One region of the Acidaminobacter sp. QWL-03 genome, then DNA from elsewhere that is predicted to be linked to it. Evidence: riboswitches for the same ligand, from Rfam matches in the RefSeq annotation. Region 1 holds a riboswitch; each other region holds the start of a gene.
The links. Region 1 has a riboswitch for cobalamin ahead of cobT (nicotinate-nucleotide--dimethylbenzimidazole phosphoribosyltransferase). Riboswitches for the same ligand answer to the same signal wherever they lie in the genome.

Region 1 (7,436 bases):
TAGGGCGGTGCTGAGAGCATGCGGATTGAAAAGGGCTATAAGTACCGAATACAACCCAATAAAACTCAGCAGGTACAACTCGAGACTATGTTCTCAGCAAAGCGCTTTGTTTGGAATCATTTTCTGAAACTGAACATGGATCGGTATGAGAAGAAGGAACACCTCATCCCTTACAATAAGATGTCGAAGCTGCTCACTGAGCTCAAAGCAACTCATCCATGGCTCTATCAGTGCGAAAAATCTGTTTTACAGAACACTCTTAAAGACCTAGCGAGTGTTTATTCACGCTTTAATAAAGGTCCAAAGAAATACTCGAAGAAAACCCTGGAAAAAGCAGCGCGGACAGGTAAAACGCTTACCTTTTATGATCTGGAAGGACACCCGAAATTCAAATCCTACAGGGATTTAGTCCAGTCCTGCAAAATGAGCTGGACCGGAAACAATATCGAGGTCAAGGAAAAGGAAGTTCAGTATACCTCCTCCGGCAAGTATAGAAAGCAAAACTGCAAAATCAAACTTCCAAAAGTAAAAGATGTTAAAATTGCCTATTCAAGACCCTATCAGGGTAGACTGGTATCTGCATCGGTCACCAAAGAATCAGATGGAAAGTATTACGTCAGCCTGTGCTGTATTGAAATAGAGCATGAGCCAGCTGCTGCGACGGGTGCAAACGTTGGCATCGATATGGGCTTGAAAGCGTTCTATTACACCTCTGACAAGGAGGTCGCGGCAAATCCAAAATATTACCGAAAATATGAAAAACGCATGATCAAAGAACAGCGCAGGCTTAGCCGTCGTCAGGAGGGCGGAAAGAATCGAAACCGACAGCGCGTCAAAGTGAGCCGTTGGCATAAGCGGGTTAGAAACTGCCGAAAGGATTTCATTCACAGGCTGAGTACATCGCTGATCCATCGCTACGATCAGATCTTCATAGAAGACCTAAATGTGAAAGGTATGATGGGAAGCAGAAGACTGGCAAAGAGCATTGCTGACGCGGGCTTTTCAGAGTTCTTCAGACAACTGGAGTACAAGGGTAAATGGAATTATAAGCTGGTACACAAAGTAGACAGGTTCTATGCGTCTAGTCAATTCTGCTCTGAATGTGGTCATCAAAGTGAACAGACAAAGGATTTAAGTGTAAGGCTATATCAGTGCGAGATATGTGGACTAGAAATCGACAGGGATTTCAACGCAGCCGTCAACATTTTAAAAGAAGGATTAAGAATCGTAAGTTAACGTAACAAGAACCGCAGGAACTGTGGGGATCGCTTGGTATATTTCGCATCGGTGGATGTGAGGACCCAAGAATCCCGTGACTTCAGTCATGGGTGGTTCAACTCACTCCCAGGCTTAAACCTGAGCGCTGACCAATCCTCATCCAGTGCGATCTGTCTGACAGGTTCAAGGCCAAGGTCCTTAAAAGCGTCCCAAAAGTTATCCCGTCTGAGATCCGACTTGTATCTCTTGGACGATTTTTTAGGATACGCCACCCAGATCAAACCGGATGGGTCCATAGTGCTTTTGAGAATGGGTTTAATTTCCGCCAGCTGCGCTTGGTCCCTCGCAAAGCACAATACAAAGAGGCAGGTTTCACCAGGCGGATCAAAAAGTACTGTCAATTGCTCCTGCCACTGCGCTAATACACTGCTGAATGCTTCAGGGACATTGAAAGCAAATATTGAAGTCTGATCCTTAACGTTGAGTTTCTTTAAAAGCTCTGCCGATGGTTGATCCATAACAACGCTCCTCCCATAATTACTTTCACACATCCAAATTATACCTTTTTGCACTTGATATCTTCAAAAATTCTGTTAGAATCATATTAATTGAACATGAACGCTCTTAGGTGCCCCATGCTGGGGAGAATAGGGAAACCGGTGAAACTCCGGTACGGACCCACCACTGTAAAGGACGAGTCTTTCGCTGATCCACTGGCTTTCGCCGGGAAGGGGGCGAACTAAGACGCTTGAGTCCCTTGAGTCAGGAGACCTGCCTAAGAACAAAAGTCTTTCCTGGGTAACGGAGAGCAGCGGAGATGACGGCAAAGTCCCGACCACAATACTTTTTATTGTGGCGGGACTTTATTTTTTTACCAAAATTTGACTTGGAGGAGATTTAAAATGACAACCGAACTTAAAACAAACAAATTTCACGGCCTGGAAGCACTCAAAAGCGCAAGCCCCGAAGCACTCGAAGCGGCAATAAAAGAACTTGCCAGCGGGATTGAAGCGCTGGATCAGAATGCGGCCGCCGGCATGCAGCAGCGACTGGACTCCAAAATTAAGCCCCTGAGAAGTCTTGGCGTCTTAGAAGACATTGCCCAGCAAATCGCGGGGATTATGGGCACCCCTAACCCAAAAGTTAACAAAAAAGCCGTCCTCCTGATGGCAGGCGACCACGGCGTCGTTGTGGAAGGCGTAAGTGCCGCGCCACAGGAGATCACTGCCCAGATGTTTTACAGTTATCTGAGAGGAGAAGCCGGCATCAACGTCCTGGCAAGGCACGGAGGCGCGGAAGTCATCTGCACGGATATTGGCATAGTCTCCCCTTTGGATCCTCCAGTGCTCATGGCCAACCGCGTCAAAAACGGCACGGACAACATTGCCCATGGACCAGCCATGACGAGAGAAGACGCTATGCGTGCAATTCTTACCGGCGCGAGAATCGCCTCAGAAGCCATTGATTCAGGTGTGAACCTCCTCGCTACCGGCGAAGTCGGTATTGGAAACACGACGCCGAGCGCGGCGCTGATTTCTGTCTTCACCGGACACAGTGTCGAAGAAGTCACAGGCCGCGGCACCGGACTTAAGGATGACGCCCTCAAACATAAGGAAAACATCATTCGCCAAGCGATCGAAGTCAACCAACCTGACCCTGCTGATCCAATCGGTGTGCTGTCCAAAGTCGGTGGCCTTGAAATTGCGGCGCTCTCCGGCGCAATCCTGGAAGCCTCTTACCGGCATGTTCCTATCATCCTGGACGGTATCATCTCCACCGCCGCGGCCCTCGCAGCTGCTCAAATCGCGCCTCTTTCAGCAGCCTACATGATCTCCTCCCACAACTCTGAAGAAAAAGGCCACGAGATTGGCCTGAAACAGCTTGGCATTAACTTCCGTCTCGACTTCCATATGAGATTGGGTGAAGGCACAGGCGCCGCTCTTATGTTCCCTATGGTTGAGGCTGCGCTGAAGATCGCGGATGAAATGGCGACGTTTAACGCTGCTGGTGTTACGACGGGGGATTTTTAGGCAACTGGCACTCAGTCTAATTTAAACGAAAAAGTCCCTTTGCCGATGGTTGTGAGAACCGTGACCATCGGCAAAGGGACTTTGTTTTTGTATTTAATTAATTATTGCTTTACAACTCTAATCCAAAGTGGTCTTCCAACTCTTCCGCTTGGATTTCCCGCTCGCTCTTCTTCCCGGCATTCTTCAGCATGCTTTCCAGCTTGGCCTCCATGGACTTTTTCACCAGTTCCCGTCCGTCTAAATGCCTGAGTTCGAAGAACAACATGGGGTTCTGGTCCAGCCTGGCGCCGACGCCGTAAAGCACCGCGGCCACGTGCTTACACATGCTGGCCCAGTCCGGGCAGCTGCAGTCAAAATGAATCTCCTTGGGGGATGGAAACAACCCATACTTACGGTCCTGAAACAGAACCTCCAGCGCTTTTGGAAATTTGCCTTCGACCAGCTGTTCCAGGGAATCAATCTGATGATTGCACAGCGACGTGATCTGCGCCCATTTGTCGTCGCTTAAGGTGTCGATGCTTATTTCCACTTTGTAGGGCTTCGACCGGCTGCCCTGGACCAGTGCGTCGACGCGGCCTTTGGTGATTTTAAGGTCCAGGACGGTGTTGCTCTTCACGTAGCTCTTGCCCCGTCCAATCCTGTTGCTGTAATCCGCATAGCTCTCCAGGTTGGCATTCCAGGCTTTGCCCCACCACGTTCTGGCCAGGGTCCGTCCCTCGATGATCACCGGCTCAGCCTCAGGATTCTGCTTCATCAGCTTTTGGAGTCCCTTCTGAGCCTTGGCCTTTTTCTCAGCGACCGTTTCCGGCCTTCGATAATTATAGAAACTCATGAGACATCACTCTCCAGACTGAGCATGGCCACCAGTGTCTCATTGCTGTATTCCGTGATCCACTGCTCGCCGCTGGTCTCTTGTAAGAGTTCACCCGAGAGCTTTTGCTTTTCCTCTATGATGGCGTCAATTTTTTCTTCGACGGTGCCCTTGGTCACCATCTTGTGCACCATGACGTTCTTGTTCTGACCGATTCGGAAGGCGCGGTCTGTGGCTTGGTTTTCGACGGCGGGATTCCACCACCTATCAAAATGGATGACATGGTTCGCCGCTGTCAGGTTGAGTCCGACGCCGCCCGCCTTCAGGGACAGTACCATATAGGGCACATAATGCTCGCCGTTGAACTGCTCGACCATCTCGCTGCGACGCTTGACGGGAGTCCCGCCGTGCAGCACCAATCCCTCCTTGCCAAAGATTTCCTTGAGGAATGCAGACAAGGGCTCCGTCATTTCCCTGAACTGGGTAAAGATCAGCACCCTCTCGTGCTTGTCGTGAATGGTTTCGCAAAGCGCCCTTAAATGCTCGAACTTCCCGCTGTGCTCCTCCTTAAACGCATCCTGACCCAGATATTGGTCCGGATGATTGCAGATCTGCTTGAGTTTCATGATGCTGGCCAGGACGAGACCCTTGCGCTCGATTCCTTCGGCTGTTTCCAGTTTCGTCTTCACGTCTTCAACCAGCTGCTTGTAGAGCAGCACTTGCTTTTTCGACAGCCCAGCATAGGCGTTCATCTCGAGTTTGTCAGGCAGATCCGCGATAATGGATTTATCCGTCTTCAAGCGCCTGAGAATGAAAGGCTGTATCATCCTTCTGAGTTTAGTGTAACCCATAGTTTCCTCACCCAGCTTCTTTCCGAATTTCGCAAACTCCTTGGAGGTTCCGAGCAAGCCCTGATTGAGAAAGTCAAAGAGCGACCACAAGTCACTCAACCTGTTCTCGATGGGGGTGCCTGTCATGGCAATGCGCATACCTGCAGGAATCGCTTTGATGGCCTTGGTCTGCTTCGTGCCTGGATTCTTGATGGCCTGGGCTTCATCCAGAATCAACAGATCCCAGTGTTTTTCCTTTAAGGCTTCCATTTTGACGGCCATCCCATAAGTTGTGATGTACAGGAATTTTCCTTCCTCAATCTCGAGTTTGCCTTTACCCTTGAGATCGCTTTTATGCAGGATCTGATAAGGCATCTCCGGGGCGAACTTTTCAATTTCCTTCTGCCAGTTGCCAATCAATGAAGCCGGCAGCACCAGCAGGGTTTGGCCCCCATTGTCAGTGAGTGTCAGACACTCAGTTTCGTCTTTGGGTGTCTGACACCCAGTTTCATTTAGTGTCTGACACCGCCCGTTCAATCTGTAATGCTCCAGGAACGCGATCATCTGGACCGTTTTTCCGAGGCCCATGTCGTCTGCCAGACAAGCCCCAAAGCCATATTGCGACATCCGGTTCAGCCACTGGTAGCCCGTCTCCTGATAAGGCCTCAGCGATGCCTTAAACGTCGGAATTTCTTTGGCAGGTTCTGTGGACACCGGCAACACCAAGCTGTCTTTGAGAGTCCTGAGCCACTGACCGTTGGAAATAGACACCTCGACCTCGCTATCAGCCACATCCAGCAGTTTCTCGGGACTGAGCTCCATTCTCATGGCGTCACTCAGGGTCAGACCCCCGTGGCCTGACTGCCCTTCAATCCTTTCAAAGGCCAGCAGCACCGCCTCAAGACGCTTCTTATCTAGTTCCACCCATTTCCCCTTATACTGGACCAAACCTTCAGCCATCTCCAAAAACGCCCGAACCTCCGCTTCGGTCAGCGTGTCGTCGCCCAGTTTCATGACTGGCACAAAATCCAAAATGGCGTCCATTCCAACTTTGGATGGCGACTTTTCCCCCACCGTCACGGATACCTGAGCGATCCGGCTCTTCTTTCGCCACCAGTCCGGCACGCGGCACATAATCCCAGCCTCTTCATACAGGGCGGTCTCCTTCAAAAAAGTATAAGCTTCCTCGCTTGTCAGCCTGAGAGGCAAGAACAACTCCCCACTTTCCATAAGCCCCGAAATAAACGCGCTCCGGTCCGCCGCCTTGATAACGGTGGAAATCAAGGCCAGCAGCCTTTTCTCATCCCCCTCGAACTCCTCTAGGGCGTGCTTCAGCGGCGTGTGCACCGCCCGGTTGCGCGTCTCCGGCTTCGTCGAATAAGTCGCCATAAACGCGAACGGAAATCGCTCATCCTTGCTTTCGACCAAATGAAAGAAGACCCTCCCAGCAACGTTGATGCCCGCGTTGTGCTCCGTAAAGTACCGGCTGACCGAGCCCTCATAGACCTGAATCTCCCTTTTGAATACCTGCAGCAGCCTCTCCCAAAGCCTTTCGAGCCAAGCCTCGTTCACAAATTCCATGCCATTGACAAAGGGCAGCCTGTCCCTGAGCCGCGCCGCTTCTTCACCCGAAAGCTCGACCTCGATCAGCTCGCGGTCCACTTCCAGGTCCGGCTGTTGACTGATTTTCCGGATCAGAAGCTCTGCTACTTGGTGCAGATACTCGAGCCCGGCTGAAAACCACTTCTCCCGGCTCAGATATCCCAATCGGTACAGCGCCTCGAATTTGTCCCGCTCGAAAACACCTGCCCACTCCAGTACTTCTGCCGATGGTTCCCCTTCCCCAACCTCCACCACAAAGGAAACCAGATTAAAATAAGCATCCAACTCACATGCTTCGCTGCTTTTATAACGTGCCATTCGCACCATCCTTTGACCATAAAAAATCCAAACAGACATTTAAATATCATTCTGATTTTATCTGAGAATGTGGTCAATGACAAATGTTATGTAAAAAAAGCGGAAGCGGGTGTCTGAGAGACCTCGGACACCCGCTTCCACTTTAATATTACTTGCCGCTCACATTGAATTTGATAGGTATTGCATCAACTGGTTCAAGACCCGCCAACGAAGCGGTGGCTTTAATTGTATATTCACCAGTTGGTGCTTTGTTGGCCACTTTGTGCGCCGCTGAAAATACTCCCAATGCGCTGGTGACACCGGTGTAACGTTTGACAAGCGTAGAATTTGGTTCCGGACTCCATACTTCAATAGCTACATTTGCCCCACTGACCGGCAAGCTATTTTGATCCTTCACCTCAACGGTGATATAGAACAGTGCGTTCCATTTATAGACTGCTAAATTGGATGGACTCGTTATTGAAACGTTGAGCTCGGTAACGGGAACCGTCGCGTCTTCTTTAAAATATGCCGTCGCAGTTATATTCGAATTCATAGTCACGTTAACAGTGCTAGTTAAAAAATCGGTGCCATTGATGACCCACTTGTCGAATAGGTGACCATCGGCAGGAGTGGCACTGAGTGCTA
Region 2 (7,436 bases), 1.6 Mb from region 1:
GGATGATTGGGTTTGCCCGCTTTGCGGCGTTGGCAAGGATATGTTCGAACCGGAATAGACCGTTAGTTATAAGCATCATCGAAGGGAGTCAGGGCAACATGCTCAGGAAGATCGAGAACATCAGCGAGTATTTGAAAGAAAGCGGTATCAAGCCCTCCTATCAGAGGATCCGGATTTTTGAGTATCTGATGCATACGAAGGAGCATCCTACCGTGGATACAATTTACCGCGCGCTTGTTCCCGAAATACCGACACTCTCCAAGACGACGGTCTACAACACCTTGAACCTCTTTGTTGAAAACCGGATCGCATACCTGATTTCCATTGAGGAAAATGAAGCCCGCTATGACGCGGATACTTCATTGCACGGGCACTTCAAATGTGTTTCCTGCCAGAAGGTATTCGATTTTGACGTTGAAGCGGATCAATTGCGTTACGGCGGTCCAGAGGGATCGGAAGTTCGAGAGAAGCATGTGTATTACAAAGGACTATGCTCTGGGTGCAATCAGATCCAGTAGTATGACTAGTAGGAGGGAAACAATTTGGCTAAGTATCTTGGCGTATTTAAATGTGAACTTTGCGGAAACATAGTAGAGGTCTATAACGAGGGCGGCGGCGAGCTCGTCTGCTGTGGTCAGCCTATGACGTTTATGGAAGAGAAAAAAGCGGACTCCTCTACTGAGAAGCACGTTCCGGTCATTGAAAAAGTCGAAGGCGGCTACAAGGTCACCGTCGGTTCCACACTTCACCCTATGACGGACGCTCACTACATTCAGTGGATTGAGCTTCTGACGGGCAAAGAAGTGTTGACGGCATTCCTCAAGCCAGGCGATGAGCCGGTTGCTTATTTCTGCACAAACGCTGAGACGGTTTCAGCCCGCGAGTACTGCAATCTTCACGGACACTGGAGCTCAGAAGCGTAATAGTTACTTACCGCACTTGAATAACACTAAAACACAGCGACTTTCAGAGGTAAGTCTGAAGGCAGTACAGGAGTGACGGAGCATGATTAACAAAAGAGTAGAAGAAGCTTTCAACATTCAAATCAACGCAGAGTTGTACTCAGCGTATCTGTATCTTTCCATGGCAGCGTATTTCGAAGCGCAAAACCTCCCTGGCTTCGCGAACTGGATGCGCGTTCAGTTTCAGGAAGAGCAGTTCCATGCAATGAAAATGTTTGATTTTGTCAATGAGCGCGGCGGTCGTGTCATTTTGACAAAAATTGACGGTCCAAAAGTCGAGTGGGAAAACGTCGTGGATGTGTATGAAGAAGTGCTTGCTCACGAGCAGCACGTCACCAGCCTGATCAACAACATCATGGACATCGCCATTGACGAGAGAGACCATGCGACTAAGAGCTTCCTGAACTGGTTCATTGATGAGCAGGTGGAAGAAGAGTCAAATGCAGAAGCAATTATTTCTGAACTCAAGCTTATTGACGGCAAGGGCAATGGCATTTTAATGATGGACCGCGAGTTCAGAGCGCGCGTGTTCAATCCGGCTGCTGAGTAAGGTTGCCAAGCAAAAAGAGATTTGATGGCCGGCCGGACAATTTTGTCCGGCCGGAAGAATTTACATAATCAGGAGGGACATAATGTCAGCCATTAAGGGAACACAAACAGAAAAGAACCTTTTGAAATCCTTCGCTGGTGAATCACAAGCGAGAAATCGCTACCAAATGTTCGCAAAGAAGGCTATTGAAGAGGGTTACGAGCAAATCGCCGGCCTGTTCAACGAAACGGCCGACAACGAGCGCGTTCACGCAGAAATTTTCTTCAACTTCCTGACAGCCGGTGAAGCCCTTGAAATCACCGCGGCTTACCCTGCAGGCACAGTGGGCTCAACTTATGAGAACCTTCTTGCGTCAGCGCATGGCGAAAACGAGGAGCACACCGTGCTGTATCCTATGTTCGCCAAAGTCGCTGAAGAAGAGGGCTTTAAGGATGTCGCCACGGCTTACCGCATGATCTCGAAAGTTGAGTATGAGCACGAAATGCGCTATCTCAAACTGGCAGAAAACTGCGCTAACGAGGAAGTCTTTGCCAAAAAGGAAAAGACGCGCTGGAAATGCCGCGAGTGCGGTTATGTCCACGAAGGCGAAAAAGCGCCTGGCGTTTGCCCGACTTGCAAGAAGCCTCAGGGCTATTTTGAAGTCAAGGAATCGAATTACTAATCCATTTGTGGATGTTTAAAAGTTGAGGAAAGCGGCGCGAAGGCGCCGCTTTTTGTGTGTCCGGAAACTCGATTTGAAAGAGCGGAAAGTGGTATAAAGAAGTTAGAGAGTGAGTTTGAATTAAGGAGGTTTTAACCAATGATGGTCACCAGAGATCAAGCCTGGGTGCTTCTTAAAGAGTTTGTAGAGACGGAAAGCCTTAGGAAGCATGCCCTCGCCGTTGAGGCCGCCATGCGCGGCTACGCAAAACGCCTGGGAGAGAACGTTGAAGTTTGGTCAGCGCTCGGACTGCTTCACGACCTGGATTACGAAAAATTTCCGGATAGGCATCCTTATGTCGCTGTAGACCTGCTCGAGCACAGGAATTTTCCGGATGAGTTTGTGCTGGCCGTAAAAGGCCATGCAGATTATACGGAGACGCCAAGGGAGACGCTGATGGCGAAAATGCTTTACGCCTGCGACGAGCTTGCCAGCTTTGTAGTTGCGGTGGCACTGGTGCGGCCTGACGGCTTTGAAGGCCTTGAAGCTAAATCCGTCAGGAAAAAACTGAAGGATAAAGCGTTTGCACGGGCGGTGAACCGGGAGGAAATTGAAAAAGGCGCTGAAGCGCTTGGTTTTGAGTTAATGGAACACATTCAGACGGTCGTCGACGCCCTTAAGGAAAGAGAAGCCGAGCTTCAGGCTGAGGGACTCAGCTTATTGTAGCGGCGTTTGCTGGCTGTGAGAACAACATGAAACCTAAAAAAACCGCAGTCATCTGACGGCGGTTTTGGTGTGTGGCGTATAATGAGCGCAAAGTCTACATAGGCTGGCTCTTTAATTTCATCTCATCAATACCTTGGTTGGCAAGGGCGTCAACCTTGGCATTCATTTCGAGCAGATGCTTGAAGGTGTCCTCAGAATAGGTGCGTCCATTGTAGCGCTCAATCTTTTCCTTCCACTGGCGGACTTCTGTCGTTTTTTTCAGATTGAGATGACCTTTGATTTTTAAGAATTCTATTTTGCTGAAGCTTTCGACCAAGGGCAGCAGTGCTTCCCATAGGTCTCTGTTTTCGACCGGCTGCCGGGAAGAATTGATCCAGCCGTTCAAACGCCATTTATCATACCAGCGCTCTCGAAAGCAGTTGACCAGATAGGCGCTGTCTGAATAGATTTCAACAGACAGATCCTTGGATTTAAGGACTTTAAGGGCTTCCAGCACGGCAGTCATCTCCATGCGGTTGTTGGTGGTGTCAATCTCTCCGCCGTAGAGGGTTTTGACGTTGTCGTTGTATTCGAGGAGCGCTCCCCAACCGCCAAAGTTTTGATCCGATTGATTGCCGGCGCAGCCGCCGTCTGTATGTATGGTCACGAGTTTCACGCACGGAAGCCTCCTGTCTTTCAAGTGATTTTTAAATCTCATTGCATGATTTTCAGTTAAATTTAAGGGTTTATTGACTATTATTGCACAAAAGCAAAAAAAAGGCTATAATCGTTTCAATGAGACCACAGCCAATGTGGCGCGAGTAGCCAAATGACGCGAGTAGCCGTCAGGCGCAATAGCCGCAAGGCGCGATCGGGGGAGGAAAGTAAATCATGGACGCAACAGATAAGGAAATCCTAAGAATCCTTCAGGACGACGCCAAGCTGTCCATTTCTGAATTGGGACGAACCATTGGTCTGTCAACCACGGCGACCAAGGAGCGCGTGAAAAAGCTTGAGCAGGAAGGTGTCATCAAAGGGTATACAGCTGTCTTGAATGCCTATGAGGTTGATGCCGGCTTACTGTCCTTTATAAGTATTCCACTTGGGGATGTCAGCATAGCGGAGATGGGCGAGAAGCTGGTCGCTATGCCGGAAGTCCTGGAATGCCACAAAGTCACTGGAAATACCACCTTTTTAATCAAAGTCAGAACCTCTACGACCACGGAGCTCGAGAACGTCATTGAGAGAATCAACGACTTTGCCCGAAATACCTACACTTACGTCGCACTCTCTACTTTAAAAGAGACTTCCAAACTCAAGATTGACTAAACCTCTGCGCGAGGCCGTCACCTTGGTTAATGGAAGCTCATTGAATCACAAATAATCGTACTTCAGTACAACAATCCACTAAAAAGGCTGCTCCGGCGGCATGGTGAGCATACCGTGTCCCGAAGCAGCCTTTATGCTTAAAGCCTTAGGTGGATCCCTACTCGTAGAGGGCAGTTTTGATCCCGTGCTCCGCGAGGGCGCTGCTTAAAATGGTCATGGCTTCCCGTACATTAGGCGTTCTGCCCTGATGCAGGAGTTTGCCCTCAAGTGCCATTGCCGGCATCATTTCAACTCCGGCTGCCTTGATGAGCCGGATATCAGCTATGATTTCAACCTCCAGTGAAACTTTCAATTGTCGTATGGCCTCATCCACGATGGGCGCAATTTTCGAGTACCCTCAGCACACTTGATCATAAATAATCAATTTCATGGGCGTGACTCCTTTCAAAGTTCCCGGGGGTCTATTTCTTTTCCTGAAGTAAAAGGGCTTCGAGGCTGCTGCGCCCCGGAACCGCGTTCGCGGCGTAAACCACTTTGCCATCAATGCTCATGGCCGGTGTGGTCATGACACCCGCCTTGTAGATCTCCATTAGGGATTCTACTTTTTCAACCTCGGCTTGAAGGTCGTATTCAGCCAAAATCTCAAGGACCAGTGCGTACATTTTTTCACATTTATCACAGCCGTGGCCGTAAATTTTTATGTTCACAAGTTATCCCTCCCGGATGACGCGCTTTCATGTTGTCTACATTGTACACCCGAAGGACTTTTAGAGCAAGACTGGGGGCGGATGCGCGGTGGGATGCAGCGGACTGGCGGTAAAATTATGGGGTTTTCCACAGGAAAAGCCCTAAGTCTGTGAATCCCTTGTGTAAAATCTGTGTAAAACGGTGGATAACCTGTGGACTATGTGTATAACCGAATCTGTGTTCGCATCGAAATTTGTCGAATAAACACCCTTAATACGACTTATCCACAGAAACTGTGGATGAACTGTGTAAAAGTTCAGTTTTCTTGGGGATGGGATGTGTAAAAGCCCGCTGAAGGTGGGGAAAACAAAAACCACTCATCCAGAGGGTAAACTGTGGATTTAATGGTGAATCTGAAGGCGATCCATTTAAGCCGATAGTCTTTAGAACGGAACTTATGCAAGCGGGGTTGCATTTTTTTCTGTGATCAGGTATGATAGGTCTGAAATTAACATAAATCCTTGGTGTCTACGGACTTAATTGGGAAGCCGGTTTGAAGCCGGCACAGTCCCGCTACTGTGAGCGCAGCAATTGGAAACGCGCGAGTCAGGAACCAGCCGAAGGATTTCTGGTACATCAACTCACGAGGATGAGGTTGACCGGCTACATAGGCGAACCCTATATATAATAGGGTTTCCAGCTTATCCGTATCGGTCCTCACCTAAAAAAGGGAGGATTTTTTTAATGTTCAAAAAGAAGTTTTGGTCACTGCTCTTAATGCTCACGTTGGTTTTAACACTGGCGGCATGCCAGTCCCCTGCCCCGGAGACGCCTGCCGAAGCACCTGCTGAAACGCCTGCAGAGGCACCTGCAGAAGCAGCCGTAACCGTGTATCCGCTCACAGTGACGGATGCCTCGGGTAAAACAGTTGTCATTGAACAGGAGCCTATGAAGGTCGTTTCTTTGTCACCGGCTGCGACTGAGATTGTCTATGCCATAGGCGCAGGCGAAAAATTGGTAGGCCGAACCGATTACTGCAAATATCCTGCTGAGGTGGCGGATGTCCTCTCCGTCGGCACAATCACGGAGCCCAACATTGAAACCATAGCCTCTGTCGAGCCGGACCTGATTCTCGTGTCCAACATGTTTAACGATGATGTCCGCATCAAGCTTGAATCACTGGGCTACAAGGTACTCGACCTTTCTTCCCATGACACTTTTGAAGGCGTCTACAACGCCATTTCACAGACCGGCAGTGTCCTCAACAAACAAGACCAGGCAACTATCATTGTCGAAGACATGAAGACAACTGTTGCTCAGGTCGAAGAAAAAGTAGCCGGTGTCGAACCAAAGACCGTTTATTATGTTGTAGGGTATGGCGAGAGCGGCGATTACACTGCCGGCGCAGGTACGTTTATTGACCAGATGCTGACCATGGCAGGCGGCGCTAATGTCGCCAATGACACGGAGGGCTGGAAATACAGCATTGAGAAGCTCGTGGAGAAAGATCCGGAGTTCGTGATCTGCTCACTGTACAATGACGATAAAGCAGGCATTGAAGCCACGAATGGCTACAAAGAGCTGACGGCGGTCAAAGAAGGCCGTCTTGTGGAAGTCGACAACAACCTCATTGATCTTCAGGGACCCAGACTTGCACAGGGACTGCTTGAACTCGCGAAAATAATGCATCCGGAGTTGTTCTAATTCAAAACGGATGTTTCCCGTTACTAAAAAAGGATGTGTGGCACGCATGAAAAAGCGAAATAAAAAGCTGATTCAAGGCCTTGTGGCGCTTGCTGCAGGACTCGTGCTCGCCGTTGTCGCCGCAAGCGCAATTGGCTCTGCAGATATTTCATTCATGGACAGCGCCAGGATTCTGTTATCCAGAATTCCGTTGTTTGACACCATGATTCAACTGGATGAAATAAAACCCACACACGAGGCGATTCTATTGAAGATCCGCCTGCCACGCATCTTTCTTGCCGCTTTGGTTGGCAGCGCCCTGTCTGTATCCGGGGTAGCCTATCAGGGCATCTTCAAAAATCCAATGGCAGATCCTTTCGTCCTTGGGATCTCCTCTGGCGCGGCTTTAGGCGCCACCTTAGTCATTGTGACAGGCTTCAATGCAGGTATCGCCGGACTCAGCTCTGTTTCGGTGGGCGCATTCACCGGTGCGATTATGGCAGCTTACATTGTTTACAACGTCGGCAGAGTCGGCAACAGGACGCCGGTGGTGACGCTGCTGCTTGCGGGGATCGCGGTCAACTATCTGCTGTCCTCCATGATTTCCCTGATTATGTCGCTCAACCGCGATGAAATGGAGCACATCATTTTCTGGACTATGGGAAGCTTTGCGACGGCAAACTGGATGCAGATTCTGGTGGCTGCGGTGCCAATCACCATCGGCACAGGGTACTTGCTGATGTATGCCAGGGATCTCAATGCCCTTGCCATAGGCGAGGAGAGCGCAAAGGGTGTCGGTGTGGACACTGAAAAGGTGAAGAAGAGTATTCTGGTGGTGGCCTCCATTGTCACAGCGGCGGCGGTTTCGGTCAGCGGCATC
Region 3 (7,436 bases), 1.4 Mb from region 1:
CCTTCATCCAATACGACTACGGCGGGATCCTGCGCCTTGGATTCAAGATAGGGCGCAGTGAGCCTAACGGCTATCCCTATAGCGCCTATGAAAACGAACCCGTCCAAGGACCGGAAATGATCGGCGATGAAAGCCTTCAGCGAGATCTGAGACTTATCCCAGAGGACTAGTTCTGCTTTGTTGGACTGAGAGAGTCCATCAAGCAGATGCTCACCTAAAGCCCGCCCCCGAGCTGTAAAGCTCACAAGACCCAGTCTCACCGTACTGCCTCCCTGAATTCATGGGTAAAACCAGGATCATAGAGTTTTGAGCGCTCATAATCCTGTCCCAGAAAGCCGCCAACAGTGATGAGCGCCATCTTCCGGATACCATTGGCATCCGCGGCTTGCTCCAGCTCGGCGACAGTAGTACGGACCACGCGCTCATCCGGCCAGGTGGCTTTATAGACTATGGCTGCTGGCGAGTCCGGCGCGTAGCCGCCCTGGATCAGGCGCCTGGACAGCTCCCCAAGCATGGTGGTGGTGAGAAATATGACCATAGTCGCGCCGTGAGCGGCCAACTTTGCAATGTCTTCTTTTTCCGGCACCGGGGTTCGCCCTTCCATCCTCGTCAAAATCACAGTCTGACTGACCTCCGGCAAGGTGTATTCCGCCTTGAGAGCCGCCGCTGCGCCTATAAAGGAGCTGACCCCCGGAATGACCTCGTAGTCGAGACCGTGCTGGTCCAGTAAGTCCATCTGCTCGCGAATGGCGCCGTAGAGACACGGATCTCCGGTATGGAGCCTGACAATGTTTTTCCCCAAGTTCAAAGGATCCGCCATTACCGAAATGACCTCTTCCAGCGTCATGCCCGCGCTGTTATAACACTGACAAGACCCTTTGGCACCCTCCAGCAGCGCCGGATTGACCAGAGAGCCGGCATGGATGATAATGTCCGCGGCTTCAATCGCATTTTTTCCCCTGACCGTGATCAGATCCGGCGCGCCGGGACCTGCGCCAACAAAATAAATCATGAGTTTTCCCCTTTCACCAACAGCACGCTGAAGTAGCTGGCATCCTCAGTCCAGGTGCTGAGCGCCTTGTGTACTTTTTCACCCGGCAAACCGCACCGCTCCACCGCCATGGCCTGTCTGCCCTCAAGCAGCGCTTTGACTTTGGCAGCGCTTTTTCCTGACTTCATCAGCACAATACTGCCTTTAAGACCAAGCCCACCCTCCAGATCAGAATAGGACGCCGGCACCACATGCAGCATCTCACTGCCCTCACACAGCGGAACGTTTAACTTTGCTGCCGCCGCGCAGAAAGAAGGTACCCCCGGTATCACCTCTGTGTCATAGCCCATGCCCGAAATCCGCTGATGCACATAAAGCGCAGTGGAATAGATGGTGGGATCACCCAGCGTCAGGAAGCCCACATTTTCACCCGCCTCAAGATAGGCTGCCAGTATCGTCGCCGCTCGTTGATGGCTGGCTTCCAAAAGATCTTTGTCCCGCGTCATTGGCATGTCACAGCAGACAATCCGCTGATCTTCCAAATGCGCTTTCACTATGCCAAGCACCACATTTTCCGACGCGCCGCTGTCCGGCACCGCTATCACCTTGCAGGTCTTAAGGGTTTCAACGGCTTTCAGCGTCAGAAGTCCCGGATCTCCCGGGCCGGTGCCAATGCTGTAAAACCTGCCTTTTTTTTCAGTCATTCCATATGCCCCATTTCTTTAAGTCTTTCCGAAGTCTTTCCGAAGTCTTTTCGAAGTCTTCCCGCCAGCGCCTGAGCGCCGTCCGTCTCTCCAATCACTGCGTCCTGAGCAGAAAACAGGATGACCTCCACCTTCATAGCACCGCGAGTCCGGTAATTCAATTGAAAACAGATCCGCTCCATGACTGAGTCGAAGACCGCCTGAGTCAGTTTTGCCGCGTCAAGGACTTCAATAGCCTCATCCGTTGTACCGCAAGCCATGATCTGACGGACCAGCGACGGCGGCGCCCCCGCCATGGCGCTGTGCACGCCCAGGATCTCCATCCGGCCGTCCGCCATAGACGAATGGGTTTGCATAATCCCCGCTGCCAGCTTCACGAGCTTGCCCACGTGACCCACCAGCAAAATCTCTTTAAAACCTTTATAAACCAGGTAATCCAGCGTTTCGCCTATGTAATTTGAGCACTTCACGCCGGTTTCCAGATCGATCTTCAAAACCTCACTGCAGTAGTCCCTGCCGTAATTGCCCGGCGAAATCAAAGCAACCTCGGGATGCTGTTGGGACGCCTTATCTATCAGCACCTTTATTGTATCGATCAGCGCCTGCTCGCTCATAGGCTCCACAATGCCCGTAGTCCCCAGGATGGAAATACCGCCTTGAATGCCCAAACGGCCATTAAAGGTCTTCTTCGCTATCTCCTCGCCATTCAGAGCCGAAATCTCAACTATCAAACCGCGGTCACCCTCAATACCATGCCGGGCCGCCACCGCCTCCACATGCTGCAAAATCATTTTCTTTGGCACAGGATTGATCGCCGGCTCCCCCACCGCGCAAGGCAGACCTCTGGCCGTCACTACACCTACGCCTGGACCGCCTGTAATAGCGACGTCCGCAGTACCCGCAGCTCCCCCAGACTTAAACCGAACCTCCGCCACAATCTCCATGCCATGGGTGACATCCGGATCATCCCCTGCGTCTTTGCAAATCCCGCAGCGGGCAAAGTCCGGCATCACCTCAGGATGCACTGTCTCAAGCTCAATCTCCTCGCCGGCGGGCAATGTGACACGCACCTTATCCACCCGCTTACCGCTAAGCAGCATTTCCGCCGCAGCCGCCGCAGCCGCCGTGGCACAGGTCCCTGTGGTATACCCATATCGAAGGGCTTTTCCACGCTTCACCACAACACCAAAATCAGTTGTCATCCGCGCCTCACCCACTTCAAAAAGCTTTTACGGGCTTGGCCGATGGTCGCCGCGCCCACCTCAAGTTCCAGCCCATCCTTGTCTCTTAAAATCTCCATGAGGTGGGCAATCCTGGGCAATCTCAAATCATGCATTCTGAGTTGATCCGGCGCTTTAAAAATCTCGCTGCTCGTCCCCCGCATCACGACCTTGCCTTGATCCATCACGAAGACCTTGTCACAGTACAGGGGCACCAGATCGATCTCGTGGGTGGACAAGATGACAGTCACGCGCTGTTGCTTCCTGAGGTGTAAAAGCAGCGACAAGATATCGCTGACCCCTTTTGGATCCAGCCCCGCCGTCGGCTCATCCAAAATGATGACCTCCGGCTCCATGGCCAGTACCCCCGCGATCGCCACCCGCTTTTTTTGTCCAAAGCTGAGGGCATGGGTTGGCGCGTCAGCATATTCCAAAACACCCACCTGCGCCATGACAGCTTCCACCCGCTGGGTCGCTTCCGCCTGAGATAAACCTAAATTCAACAGCCCAAATGCAATATCGCTTCGCACGTCCGTCGAAAACAACTGGTCGTCCGGATTTTGAAACACTATACCGACCCGCTTTCGGTGCGCCATCATAGCGCTGCCCCCATAGGAGATCGCCTGGCCTCTGTAAAGCACATCACCCGCACTCGGCCTCAGCACCCCGTTGAGGTTCAGGAATAAGGTCGATTTTCCGGAACCGTTCCCGCCCAAAATTGCGGTGGTTTGGCCTTCTTCAATCTCAAGATCCACCGCGTCCAGTGCTTTTTGCCGATGGTCATAGGCATAAGTCAGATTTCGAGTTTCCAATATGACGCTCAAACGAGCCCACTCCTTTCAAGCCATACCGTCGCACCTGCCAGCAAGGCCATTGCCGCGGCACCCCAAACAAGTGCGCCGCCCGACTCGTACTGCTTCTCAAGCTGCTGAAAGTCGCCGCTGTAACCACGGGACTCCAGCGCGTCATGAACCCTGTCGCATTTGATATAGACCCTCAAAAATAAGCTTGCGATCAGCTGTCCCGCTGAATGAACAGACCGTTCAAAGGTGACATAACCCAGTCGTGAAGTCTGGGCGGTTTTCATGGTTCTGAGCTCCGTCAAGAAGACGAAAATATAACGGTGCATCAACGACATCAGGGCGATCAGCAATGTCGGCATTTTAAATTCCTTCAGCGCCCAAAAAAGGTCGGACATGGGGGTTGTCAGCAGAATGAAGTACATGCCGCTGACGGCTGCGAGGCTGCGTAGGGTGGTATCGAAACCATCGGCAAAAGCTTCTGGGTCTATGCCAATAATCCTGCCGAACATAGACCCGCCAATGATTAGCGAAGTCCCTTCAGCATGAGCCTGCAGCATTAGCGGAAGGACAGCCATGGCAAGAAATCCGAGAGGCAGGGCCAGCAATTTGAGGTAGGCGCTGACACGCAGTTCCGTGCTGCGAAGCGTTAAGGTCCCTATGATAAAAATCATTATGAAACTAAACTCAGCATGATCCGCCAACAGCGGGGTCACGGTAGCGCAGAAGCCAAACAGCAGCTTTGACTTTGGATTCACCCTTGCAATTCGGGCTCTGAGCACTGCATCATCCCTGCTGAGCACGACTGTCAACCTCTTTCTTGCCGGCAGTCATCCTGCCCAGGATAAACCCTAATGCACCTGCTCCAATAGCGGCCTGCAGGCTGAACACCAAAGACTCCACTTCGCCGCTGGGAAGTTCAATCAGAGGCTCGAACCAAGGCACATATTCCGGATCAATGGCCATAACCGCCTCTTCAGCCATGCCATCAGCCCCCGAGAACTCGGCATTTTTTAAAACTATGACGGGTACAGCCGCGAGTAATAGGGTCAACGCAATAAAAATCAGATTTTTTTTCAACATGCTGCCGTGCTCCTTTCGCTTTTACGCTATGACTTTAAGCGCTTTGAGCGCTTCGCCGTTATATTTTTCAAGGACGCTGAAAACAACTACGGTTACCAGTCCTTCACTGATGGCCAGAGGAATCTGTGTCAATGCGAAAATGCCAAGAAATTTGAACAGGGACGTCATAACGTCGCCATCTGACGGATGTGCCAGGGCGAGCTGCGTTGCCGTAACTATGTAAGTCATCATGTTGCCCGAAAACACTGCCAGAAAAACGGCTGTGCTGCTTTTCACTTTTAAGCGCTTCATGAGCTGATACACTAAAAACGAAACCAGAGGCCCTGCAATGCCCATGGCGAAGGTATTGGCGCCCAGGGTCGTCAGCCCGCCGTGGGCCAGAAAAAAAGCCTGAAACAGCAGAACTATAACGCCAATAATGGCCATGGCTGAGGGTCCAAATAGAATTGCGCCAAGGCCAACGCCTGTCGGATGGGAGCAAGTTCCCGTCAAGGAAGGAATTTTCAGTGAGGACATCACAAAGGCAAAGGCGCCGCACATGGCAATCAGCACCAGAAATTTTTGCGAGACCTCAACTTGCCTTTTAATCGAAAAATATCCCGCCACCAGAAACGGCAGGCTGATAAATCCCCAGATCAGTGCCCACAGCGGGGGCAGAAAACCCTCCATAATGTGCATGGCTCCGGCTGGTGCAGCAGCCAAGAGGATCAGGGCGGCGGCTGACGACAATGCAATTGCTGTCTTGGCTATTTTTGTATACATTATGACACCTCCATGAATTTGGGCGCGAAGGCATAAAAAAAACTCCGGCGCATTAAAGCGTCAGAGTCATATTGCGATCATAGAGACATAGCATGCCTCATCATAACCTTTTCCGTCTCCACGCAGAAAAATGCTAACTACAATAAAGGCAGGTCTTCTGGCTCAGCTTCATCATACAATCTTGCGTCTTCCCAATGGACTAGCCATCAGTGACATTAAGCAAGTGTACTCCACCTTACAGCAACGGGGACTGCGCGGGATTTTCACCCGACTTCCCTTTTAATTGCCAGGATTTCTCCTGGCAAACCTTTACTGGATTCATTCAATTGAGTCAAGCATAAATCATCACTTTGGCCTTGTCAAGAAGTTGAAGGAAAACTTTCACTCTGCCAAGGCCAGTGCGCTCCATACCTATAGCACCTTGAACATTGACCCATAGTGGCTTGGAGGCAACCCTAATTTTCCATTTTTCCGTCACACCCACGCCAGCTTCACCACGTCATTCACCACGATTTGACTTTTTTGCGCTGTGACGATTTCAAAACCATCGGCAGAAGCCGCACTTAATAACTGGTAACGACATTCAAGGCCGTCCCGGCTCACCCGGCCCACTCTATAAGCCCCCTCGTCCTTCTCCCCTGCTCGAACCAGAACGACGGATTCCGGCCTGTAGCAGCGCCTCAGGATCTGGATGCCCTCAGAGCGCTCTTCCCGAAGTTCTATAATGGGCAACGCCCCATGTCCCCCCAGATTTGACAGAGCCTCCGGCAGCGGCAAGAGTCTGCCCAGCATCCGCCCTGCCAGAAGAGTCACTGGATGCCGGTATAAGTCTGCAGGTGTCCCGCATTGAAGCTGTCGTCCTTCACTCAGAAGCATGATGCGGTCCGAGAAAGCCATTGCTTCGCCGGGATCGTGGGTCACCAGAATGATGGTAACCTCATAACTGTCGCGAATACTGCGGATCATCTGCCCCATGCTGGTGCGCAGCGCCAGGTCCAGACTTGAGAAGGGCTCGTCCAGAAGCAGCACAGAAGGCTTGACCGCGAGGCCCCGGCCTATGGCGACCCGTTGTCTCTGACCACCGGATAATTCTCTTGGATACCTGTTTTCAAGGCCTTCCAGCTCCAGCAGTCGAATCAGTCGCTGCAGCTCCGCCGTGATTTCTTTTCGGGGAATCCCGCGAATGTCCGCGCCATAGCACAAATTGTCCAGAACGGTCATATGGGTGAACAGGGATGGCTCCTGAGAAATGTAGACTATGCCCCGCTGCTCAGGAGGGAGCCCGGCCATGTCCCTGCCATTCAGCTCAAGACCTCCGCCATCAGGCCGTACCAAACCGGAAATCAGCTTAAGCAGCGTCGACTTGCCTGAGCCGGAAGGCCCCAATACCGCTACCAGTTCCGGACGGGAACACTCAAAGGTAATGTCCTCCAGGACTTTTCTATGCTCATAGGTTTTTGAAAGCGCCATCAGTCGCAGCATTATAGGGTTTCCTTTCTGTAGTCAGAGCGGTTGATCCAGGATTTTGAAACGGCATGAGCCATCAGAAAAAGGCTGCCATTGATTAAAATAAAAATTATGGTATACAGGCTGCCCCTGAACAGATCTCCGTATTCCAGCGCGGGGATCAGCAGCGCTCCCAGAGTGGTGATTCGACCGCCGCTGGTCATTTGCGTAGAGAAGGTTTCTGTCAGTGACATCAAAAAAGCCAGGGAAAAGCTGAGGATGAGCGGCGGCAGCGTCGAGGGCAGCAGCACTCTGATAAGATAATCCAGAGGCCGTCCGCCCAGGGTTCTTGCCGCCTCTTCTTGGGCATGACCCGACTGGCTTTGATACTGGAACTGAAGCCCCACAGCGTAAGGAACGACTATGGCAA
Region 4 (7,436 bases), 1.4 Mb from region 1:
TCGAGGCACAGATCCGTGAGCACATGGGTATGAGCAAAGTCGCCATCCTGGCCTCGGGAGACGTAGGGTTCTACAGTCTGTCCAATACCCTCAAACCTGTCCTGGAGGACGTTCAGGTCGAATGGGTCAACGGCATCAGCAGTCTGCAGTATCTGGCCGCCCGCCTTAAACAGGACTACAGCAGCGTCAAAGTCGTCAGTGTTCATGGACGGCACCGTTCGGTGATCCCTTATGTCAGCTACCATGAAAATATATTCGTCCTGACCGGCGGTGCCCACAAAGCCCATGATGTCATTGCGGACCTGGTGCAGTCGGGGCTTGGCAGTGTGCGGGTAACTGCAGGCGAAAATTTGTCTATGGCAGCGGAAAGGCTGATCACTGCTGAAGCAAATCAACTACAAGACCTCAGGTTTGACAACCTTTCGGTTCTGTGGATCAACAATCCCAAGTACGTTTCCCGCACGAACACGCTTTCTGACGAGGACTTTGAACGGGGATCGGTGCCCATGACCAAGGGAGCTGTCCGGGAGTACAGTCTTGCGAAGCTGGATATTCAGCCCGGGGAAATCGTCTTTGACATTGGGGCGGGAACGGGATCTGTGGCTGTGGCCATGGCGAGGCGCGCCCATGAGAGTTTTATCTACGCAGTGGAAAAATCACAGGATGCCATAGAACTGATCCGCAGAAACAGGCAGAAACTGGGCGCTTTCAATATCAAGCTGATTGAAGGTACAGCACCGGAGTGTCTGGAGGACCTGCCGGCACCGGATAAGGTGTTTATCGGCGGTGCCGGGGGAAAGGTCGACGCGGTGATGGATGCTGTACTCAGTAAGAATCCCAGAGCGCGGATCGTTGTCAATGCAATAACCCTTGAGACACTTCAGGAAACACTTCAATCCTTCGAGAGGCACAATTTTCGAAGTCAGATTCAGTGCCTGGCAGTGACGGAGGTTGAAGCAGTTGGAAGGTACCATATGATGAAGGCGCAGAATCCAATTTACGTGATGATGGGTGAGTGTGTGGATGGGTGACCATCGGCAAAAAAATGAACTGGAGTGGGTGCAGTGGCAAAGGCAATTATGATACAGGGGACGGCTTCCAATGCCGGTAAGAGCTTGGTGACTGCCGGGCTGTGCCGCATTCTGGCTCAGGATGGCTATAAGGTTGCGCCGTTCAAATCACAGAATATGGCCCTGAATTCTTTCATCACAGCAAAAGGTCACGAAATGGGCAGAGCCCAGGTTATGCAGGCAGAAGCATGCGGGATTGAGCCGGACGCGCGAATGAACCCAATTTTACTCAAGCCGACCAGCGATCAGGGCTCACAGGTGGTCGTCAACGGGGAGGTCCTCGGGAATATGAGCGCCTCAGCATATTTTTCCATGAAAAGGACACTGGTGCCTGAGATCATGAATGCCTTCGAAAGTCTTGCAGCGGAATATGATGTCATAGTCATTGAAGGGGCGGGAAGCCCTGCGGAAATCAATATGAAATCCCAGGACATTGTCAATATGGGGATGGCGAAGATGGCCGGGGCGCCAGTGCTGATCGTGGGCGACATTGACCGGGGCGGTGTGTTCGCTTCCCTGGCAGGGACCATGCAGCTTCTGGAGGAAGAGGAGCGGTCCATGGTGAAGGGGACCATCATAAACAAATTCAGAGGGGACCGGACTATCCTTGAACCGGGATTGAAAATGCTTGAGGGCATTACGGGTGTGCCGGTGGCTGGCGTCATACCGTTCAAGTTTTTTGAACTGGACGATGAGGACAGCCTGACGACGCGATTTGAGACCCGCGGAAGCCAGGCGGACCAAGTGGACATTGCGGTGATCCGGCTCCCGAGAATTTCAAACTTTACGGATTTCAACCCCTTTGAGAGATTTGATCAAGTCACGCTGCGGTATGTTGGAAGTATTTCCGAGCTGGGGCAGCCGGATCTGATCCTGATTCCGGGTTCAAAGAATACCATGGCGGATCTTGTGTGGCTGCGGCGCTCCGGCTTCGAGTCAGCGATTCTGGCTCATGCGGCTTCCGGCGCGCCGGTGATGGGCATCTGCGGGGGCTATCAGATGCTGGGCCTGACCCTGTCGGATCCGTATGCCGTGGAGCACGGGGGTGAAATGGCGGGTCTGGGTCTCCTCGAAGCAGAGACCGTTTTTGAGGCTCAGAAAGTTCAAAAGCAAGTAAAAGGAAGGATTTCTGAGGTGGGAGGCATATTTTCTGGGATCTCGGGGATGGATTACGAAGGCTACGAGATTCATATGGGTGTGACGACAGGTAGCCTTCCGGTTGTCCATGATCAAAATATCTATGGCAGTTATGTCCATGGCCTGTTTGACGCTGCGCCAATAACCCATGAGATGGTCCGCGCGCTCCTTCTGAACAAAGGCATTGAGCCTGCGTTTGATGCCCTTGGCTTTGAGCGTGGGGGACTTTCGGAGATCAATGCGTTTAAAGACAGACAATACAACTTGTTGGCCGAACATTTGAGAGCGTCCCTCGACATGGATTTCATTTATAAGGTCCTGGATGAAGGTTTGGGGCAGGACTGAAAACAGGACGCATAAAAACGTGGTTAGCCGATTGTCGCGGTACGCACCGGATTGGAGTGGTGGCACATGAAGATAGAAATTGTAAAACCTGCGGAAATAGAAACCCGGAGTTTTGAAATCATTGGGGAGATTCTGGGTGAAAGAGTTCTCGATCCCGAAAATGAAGCAGTCATAAAAAGATGTATTCATACCTCCGCAGACTTTGATTATGCGGATAACCTGCATTTTTCAAGTGGGGCAACCAGGCGGCTGGCGGAAGCGATGCTACAGGGCGCGGACATTGTGACAGACACTATGATGGCACAGGCTGGAATTAACAAGAGCAAGCTTGGGCAGTATGGTGGTCAGGTCCATTGTTTTATGGCTGACGAGGACGTAGCTAGGGATGCGGCTGACCGAGGTGTCACCAGAGCGGCTGTGTGCATGGAAAAAGCTTGCGACCTAAAAAAACCGGTAATTATTGCTGTCGGCAATGCGCCAACGGCTCTGATCCGTCTGAAAGAACTTATTGAAGAAGGCAGGATTATGCCGGTGGGCATAATTGCTGCCCCTGTCGGGTTCGTCAATGTCGTTGAATCCAAGGATCAAATCATGGCACTGGAAATTCCACATATTGTGGCCAGAGGGCGAAAAGGCGGCAGCAATATAGCGGCTGCGATTTGCAATGCTTTGCTTTATCGTTGAAATCTTGCTTTTGTGTTGGAGTTTCAAAAAAAGGATTTGAAAAAGCCGTCAGAGAACTCGTTAGTTTGAGCGATCTGGCGGCTTTTGGTTTTGAAACGAATATTGTCCCGCTTTTATCTGGCAGAGGTTCAGGTGACGTCCGCAGGGTAGTGCATAGAATGGCGGTGACGACTTAGCGGGTTTCGTCGGCTAAGCAGGGACCCAGGGAACCAATGAAACCAGAGGAATTAGTGAAACAATTGGAACAATTTTAAATAATGATTCCTAAACCGCAACAGAGCCAATAGCAAAACACGGTACATTAAACCGAGTCAAATCCAGCGTGGCCTGATCTGAGGTAAACAAAAGCGTCGTGCAGGTGCCGGCAGACTTGTGGAGATCTACCAGTGCTTCGGCGCCGTGGTTAAGCGCCAGCGTGCCGCCTGCCGCCGTCGCCAAATCACAGCCTTCTGCGAAAATACCCCTTGAGCCTACAGGCCAGATTTCGATGACTTCCGGAGAATCCAGCAGCTGACTCAGTGTAGAGAAATCCGCGATCTGACTTTCGTCATCTGCCAACTCCTGACCGACTTTGGGGATCCCGGCGATAAAGACATGGCATCCTGGCCTGGACTTTCGCTGCTCAAGGGTTCTGTTTTGAAGCATCCCAATTGCCGTCATGCCCAGGGCGGTTTGCTCGGTGGGGACATTTTTTTCTGTACTGATGGTCAGCGGAAGATCCGGGTAACCCGCTTCTGCCATGGACTCGCGAATGCCTTCCAATAGGGCTTCTCCGGTAGGGTCTGGCTCGCAGCAGATGGCAGCAGTCAGGGCTGCGGGAATGGCCCCGGAGGATAGCACTTCCATCAGGACAACTCGGGTTGTCAGCCGCGCCACGACCTGTGGCGCGGCTTTAACCTTATCAAGGGGCTTTAATCCAATACCGCCGCAGGAATCACAGGCGATTGCCAAAAACATGTCCCGGCTGATTGGATGCAGATCCAAATCCCTATATTTTTTGGTCACTGACAATCGCCCCAGCCTTTTTAAGCGCGTTTGATTTTTCCAAGGCAAGATGGACCATGAAGGCCACAATGACATTGATCAGGCTGCCAACAGTCAGTGGCAGCACCATGGCAGCGAAAAAGCCCATGCCAAAGCCAGGGAGCAGCATCAGCATGGCAGGCGAGGCAACGCCGTTGAGAAGTGTGGCAATCACAACCGCGAGATAACGGCTGACTTTTCTGAACAGGAGCCCGTAAACCCAGCAAATGACGGCCATTTGAACGCCAATCAGGAGGTGGATAGGCAGCGTCAGTGGAAAACCTGCGCTGGCCGCAGTCATAAGATGGCCCAAAAGTCCAATAACTGCACCGGGAATAGGACCAAGAAGTGAGGCTGCCAGAAAGGCCGGCATGGAATCAAAGGCCACGGTGCCGGTAGGGCTTGGCAGTTTGATGACTGAGCCAATAAAGCATAGGGCAATGAATAGGGAGAGCAGGACGATTCTTTTGAGATTGTTTTGCATACGATTTACACCTCATTCAAATTTTGTTTTGCAAGGCTACAGATGGCATTTGAGGGCAGAGAAAACAAAAACAAAAAAGCCCGCGGCTATTAAACCGCGGACTTTACCATCATCCAATCCCTACTGTTCTCTATGAACACAAAGAACATACAGTATTTCAGGCAGGTCTCCTGGCTAAGGGTCATTGTGCTGCCTCGCCTTCCCAAACCGCAAAACAGCGGAGGTGGCATGCTGAGGGCACTCGCCATTTACAGTGACGGGATCGCTCAGGACTCTCACCTGATTCCCTATTCTCCCAAGTAGTTGGGCACCTGAATACGTTGATTCACTTGTCTGAAACCTTTGCTAAAAGTAGTGTAGCGAAAAGTTCACCGGGCGTCAAGTCAAATATATTTTGTTTTTTTAAAATCAAAAATTCTTTTGCCGATTGTCACAAGTTCCAACGTCAGACATTTCAATGGATACAGCTTAGATTTACATTTTGGTGGACGTATAAAGTCCCGCTGGACAAAAATCGAAACACCTGCTAAATTGGAATTATAGAAGTGATCATAAAATCAATTGCATAGAGTATGCAGAAGGAGTGTTTAGTATGATTAAAATTGGAATCAACGGATTCGGACGAATTGGAAGACTTGTTCTGAGAGCGTCTATAGCATATGATAACGTCGAAGTGGTGGGGATCAACGATCCCTTTGTGGACGCCGAGTACATGGCTTATATGCTGAAGTATGATTCGGTCCATGGAAAGTTTGACGGCGAGGTGACTGCCGAAGCGGGCAAACTTTTTGTCAACGGCAAAGAAATCAAGATCTTCGAAGCCAAAGATCCTAAGGACATTCCGTGGAAATCCTGCGGTGCGGCATACATTGTTGAGTCCACCGGTGTTTTCACGACTCAGGAAGCCGCGAAGGCTCATTTGGAAGCTGGCGCCAAGAAGGTCATCATCAGCGCGCCATCCAAAGATGCGCCCATGTTTGTTATGGGTGTAAACTCTGATCACTACAGGCCGGAAATGGACATTGTGTCCAATGCTTCCTGCACCACAAACTGCCTCGCACCCCTCGCCAAAGTCATACATGAGCATTTTGGCATTGTGGAAGGCTTGATGACGACGGTGCACGCGACAACGGCAACCCAAAAGACGGTCGATGGTCCATCCAAAAAAGACTGGAGAGGCGGCAGAGCTGCCGCGTCGAATATCATCCCATCCTCAACAGGCGCTGCCAAAGCGGTTGGGGAAGTCATTCCCGAACTGAAAGGCAAATTGACAGGCATGTCCTTCAGGGTGCCTACGGTCAACGTTTCTGTGGTAGACCTGACCTGCCGACTTGAGAAGCCGGCGACTTATGAGGAAATCAAACGAGTCGTTAAAAGCGCGTCAGAAAACGAACTGAAGGGGATCCTCGGTTACACGGAAGACGCTGTTGTCTCAACGGATTTTCTCGGTGAATCCCGTGTATCTGTCTTTGATGCCAACGCAGGTATCAGCCTGAACGAGCACTTTGTCAAATTGGTTTCCTGGTATGACAATGAATGGGGTTACTCCAATAAAATTGTCGATTTGATCTGCCATATGAATGCCGTTGACCATACGGTTCTTGAAATTACAAAAGAGAACAGAAAATTGAAGGATGCAGTTGCTGCGAGCACGAATTCAAGAGCGTCATAATCGAATGGTAGAAAAAAGAAGAAACTCGGTGTCTGACACCGAGTTTCTTCTTTTTCAAGTCATAGATGCTTTGTCGCTAAAATGTCTTTTTATTTTTCTTTTCAGGTTCAATTAAGGATGGTATTCTAAAATGTAGAGAAAAGGTCTGCTGAGCGCTATAAACCATCGGCAGTAGAAAAATTGAAAGGGGCTAGTTTAGAGTGAAGAGCAATTTCAGAGTTATCATGGTCGTCGTAGTGATTATTACGATGCTCGCGGGCAGCGTTTACATTGGAGCGGGTGCTTTCAGAACGGCAGGCAGCGGGAACACAGTGGCGACAGTGGGTTCGGAGAAGATCACCAAGGACGAACTGTATGACTACATGGTCAAGCAGAGCGGTCAGCAAGCGATTGACACATTGGTTTCAGAGAAGATCATTGAACTCGAGGCAAAGAAAAACAACGTCACAGTTGAAGCGGCGGAAATCGACGAAGAGATCGCGTCCTATGAGGAAATGTACGGCGGCAAAGAGGCTCTCGAGAGCGCGCTGGCTTCCAGCGGCTTTGACATGGATTACCTCAGGGGCAATATTGAGACGAACCTCAAGATCAAGAAGATTCTGGAGCCTACCATTGAGATCACGGATGCGGAGATTTCTGAGTACTTTACAGCGAACAAGGCATCTTTTGACCAGCAGGAGCAGGTCAGCGCGCGACACATTCTGGTTGAGACTGTTGAAGTCGCCAACGAAGTGCTCGGCAAGCTGAATGCTGGCGACGATTTCGCGGCGCTCGCGAAAGAGTATTCTGTTGACACTTCCAACAAGGACAACGGCGGGCAGCTCGGCTTCTTCGGCAGAGGACAGATGGTGCCGGCTTTCGAAGACGCGGCATTTGGCGCTGAAATTGGCAAAGTCGTCGGTCCGGTTGAGACGGATTTTGGCTTCCACTTGCTGATCGTGGATGAGAAGAAGGAAGCGGTTGAAGCAACGCTGGACAGCAAGAAGGAAGAAGTCCGCGACGTGCTCCTCGACCAGAAGAT

Region 2: it holds a riboswitch for cobalamin, as region 1 does, so the genes downstream of both, AC4PHM_RS13070 (ABC transporter substrate-binding protein) here and cobT (nicotinate-nucleotide--dimethylbenzimidazole phosphoribosyltransferase) in region 1, are expected to answer to the same signal.
Region 3: it holds a riboswitch for cobalamin, as region 1 does, so the genes downstream of both, AC4PHM_RS15415 (energy-coupling factor ABC transporter permease) here and cobT (nicotinate-nucleotide--dimethylbenzimidazole phosphoribosyltransferase) in region 1, are expected to answer to the same signal.
Region 4: it holds a riboswitch for cobalamin, as region 1 does, so the genes downstream of both, AC4PHM_RS15515 (ECF transporter S component) here and cobT (nicotinate-nucleotide--dimethylbenzimidazole phosphoribosyltransferase) in region 1, are expected to answer to the same signal.

What each region holds. Positions count from the first base shown of each region.
Region 1 is NZ_CM178752.1:1,171,640-1,179,075, forward strand. Features, by position in the region: gene tnpA (IS200/IS605 family transposase) at 1-3, shown strand, start outside; gene AC4PHM_RS05325 (RNA-guided endonuclease TnpB family protein) at 19-1,236, shown strand; gene AC4PHM_RS05330 (hypothetical protein) at 1,323-1,736, opposite strand; cobalamin riboswitch at 1,828-2,011, shown strand; gene cobT (nicotinate-nucleotide--dimethylbenzimidazole phosphoribosyltransferase) at 2,121-3,248, shown strand; gene AC4PHM_RS05340 (SWIM zinc finger family protein) at 3,358-4,080, opposite strand; gene AC4PHM_RS05345 (DEAD/DEAH box helicase) at 4,077-6,809, opposite strand; gene AC4PHM_RS05350 (S8 family peptidase) at 6,958-7,436, opposite strand, start outside.
Region 2 is NZ_CM178752.1:2,779,857-2,787,292, forward strand. Features, by position in the region: gene rd (rubredoxin) at 1-58, shown strand, start outside; gene AC4PHM_RS13025 (Fur family transcriptional regulator) at 99-518, shown strand; gene AC4PHM_RS13030 (desulfoferrodoxin) at 543-923, shown strand; gene AC4PHM_RS13035 (ferritin) at 1,006-1,512, shown strand; gene rbr (rubrerythrin) at 1,595-2,173, shown strand; gene AC4PHM_RS13045 (HD domain-containing protein) at 2,312-2,878, shown strand; gene AC4PHM_RS13050 (ribonuclease H family protein) at 2,973-3,533, opposite strand; gene AC4PHM_RS13055 (Lrp/AsnC family transcriptional regulator) at 3,749-4,186, shown strand; gene AC4PHM_RS13060 (thioredoxin family protein) at 4,344-4,559, opposite strand; gene AC4PHM_RS13065 (thioredoxin family protein) at 4,648-4,893, opposite strand; cobalamin riboswitch at 5,379-5,510, shown strand; gene AC4PHM_RS13070 (ABC transporter substrate-binding protein) at 5,618-6,577, shown strand; gene AC4PHM_RS13075 (FecCD family ABC transporter permease) at 6,624-7,436, shown strand, end outside.
Region 3 is NZ_CM178752.1:3,338,067-3,345,502, reverse strand. Features, by position in the region: gene AC4PHM_RS15450 (cobalt-precorrin 5A hydrolase) at 1-260, opposite strand, end outside; gene cobM (precorrin-4 C(11)-methyltransferase) at 257-1,012, opposite strand; gene cobI (precorrin-2 C(20)-methyltransferase) at 1,009-1,695, opposite strand; gene cbiD (cobalt-precorrin-5B (C(1))-methyltransferase CbiD) at 1,692-2,897, opposite strand; gene AC4PHM_RS15430 (ATP-binding cassette domain-containing protein) at 2,894-3,739, opposite strand; gene cbiQ (cobalt ECF transporter T component CbiQ) at 3,736-4,518, opposite strand; gene AC4PHM_RS15420 (energy-coupling factor ABC transporter substrate-binding protein) at 4,502-4,798, opposite strand; gene AC4PHM_RS15415 (energy-coupling factor ABC transporter permease) at 4,820-5,560, opposite strand; cobalamin riboswitch at 5,691-5,886, opposite strand; gene AC4PHM_RS15410 (ABC transporter ATP-binding protein) at 6,035-7,042, opposite strand; gene AC4PHM_RS15405 (ABC transporter permease) at 7,042-7,436, opposite strand, start outside.
Region 4 is NZ_CM178752.1:3,354,487-3,361,922, forward strand. Features, by position in the region: gene cbiE (precorrin-6y C5,15-methyltransferase (decarboxylating) subunit CbiE) at 1-1,031, shown strand, start outside; gene AC4PHM_RS15500 (cobyric acid synthase) at 1,065-2,552, shown strand; gene AC4PHM_RS15505 (precorrin-8X methylmutase) at 2,619-3,236, shown strand; gene AC4PHM_RS15510 (hypothetical protein) at 3,501-4,241, opposite strand; gene AC4PHM_RS15515 (ECF transporter S component) at 4,225-4,743, opposite strand; cobalamin riboswitch at 4,887-5,073, opposite strand; gene gap (type I glyceraldehyde-3-phosphate dehydrogenase) at 5,336-6,415, shown strand; gene AC4PHM_RS15525 (foldase protein PrsA) at 6,616-7,436, shown strand, end outside.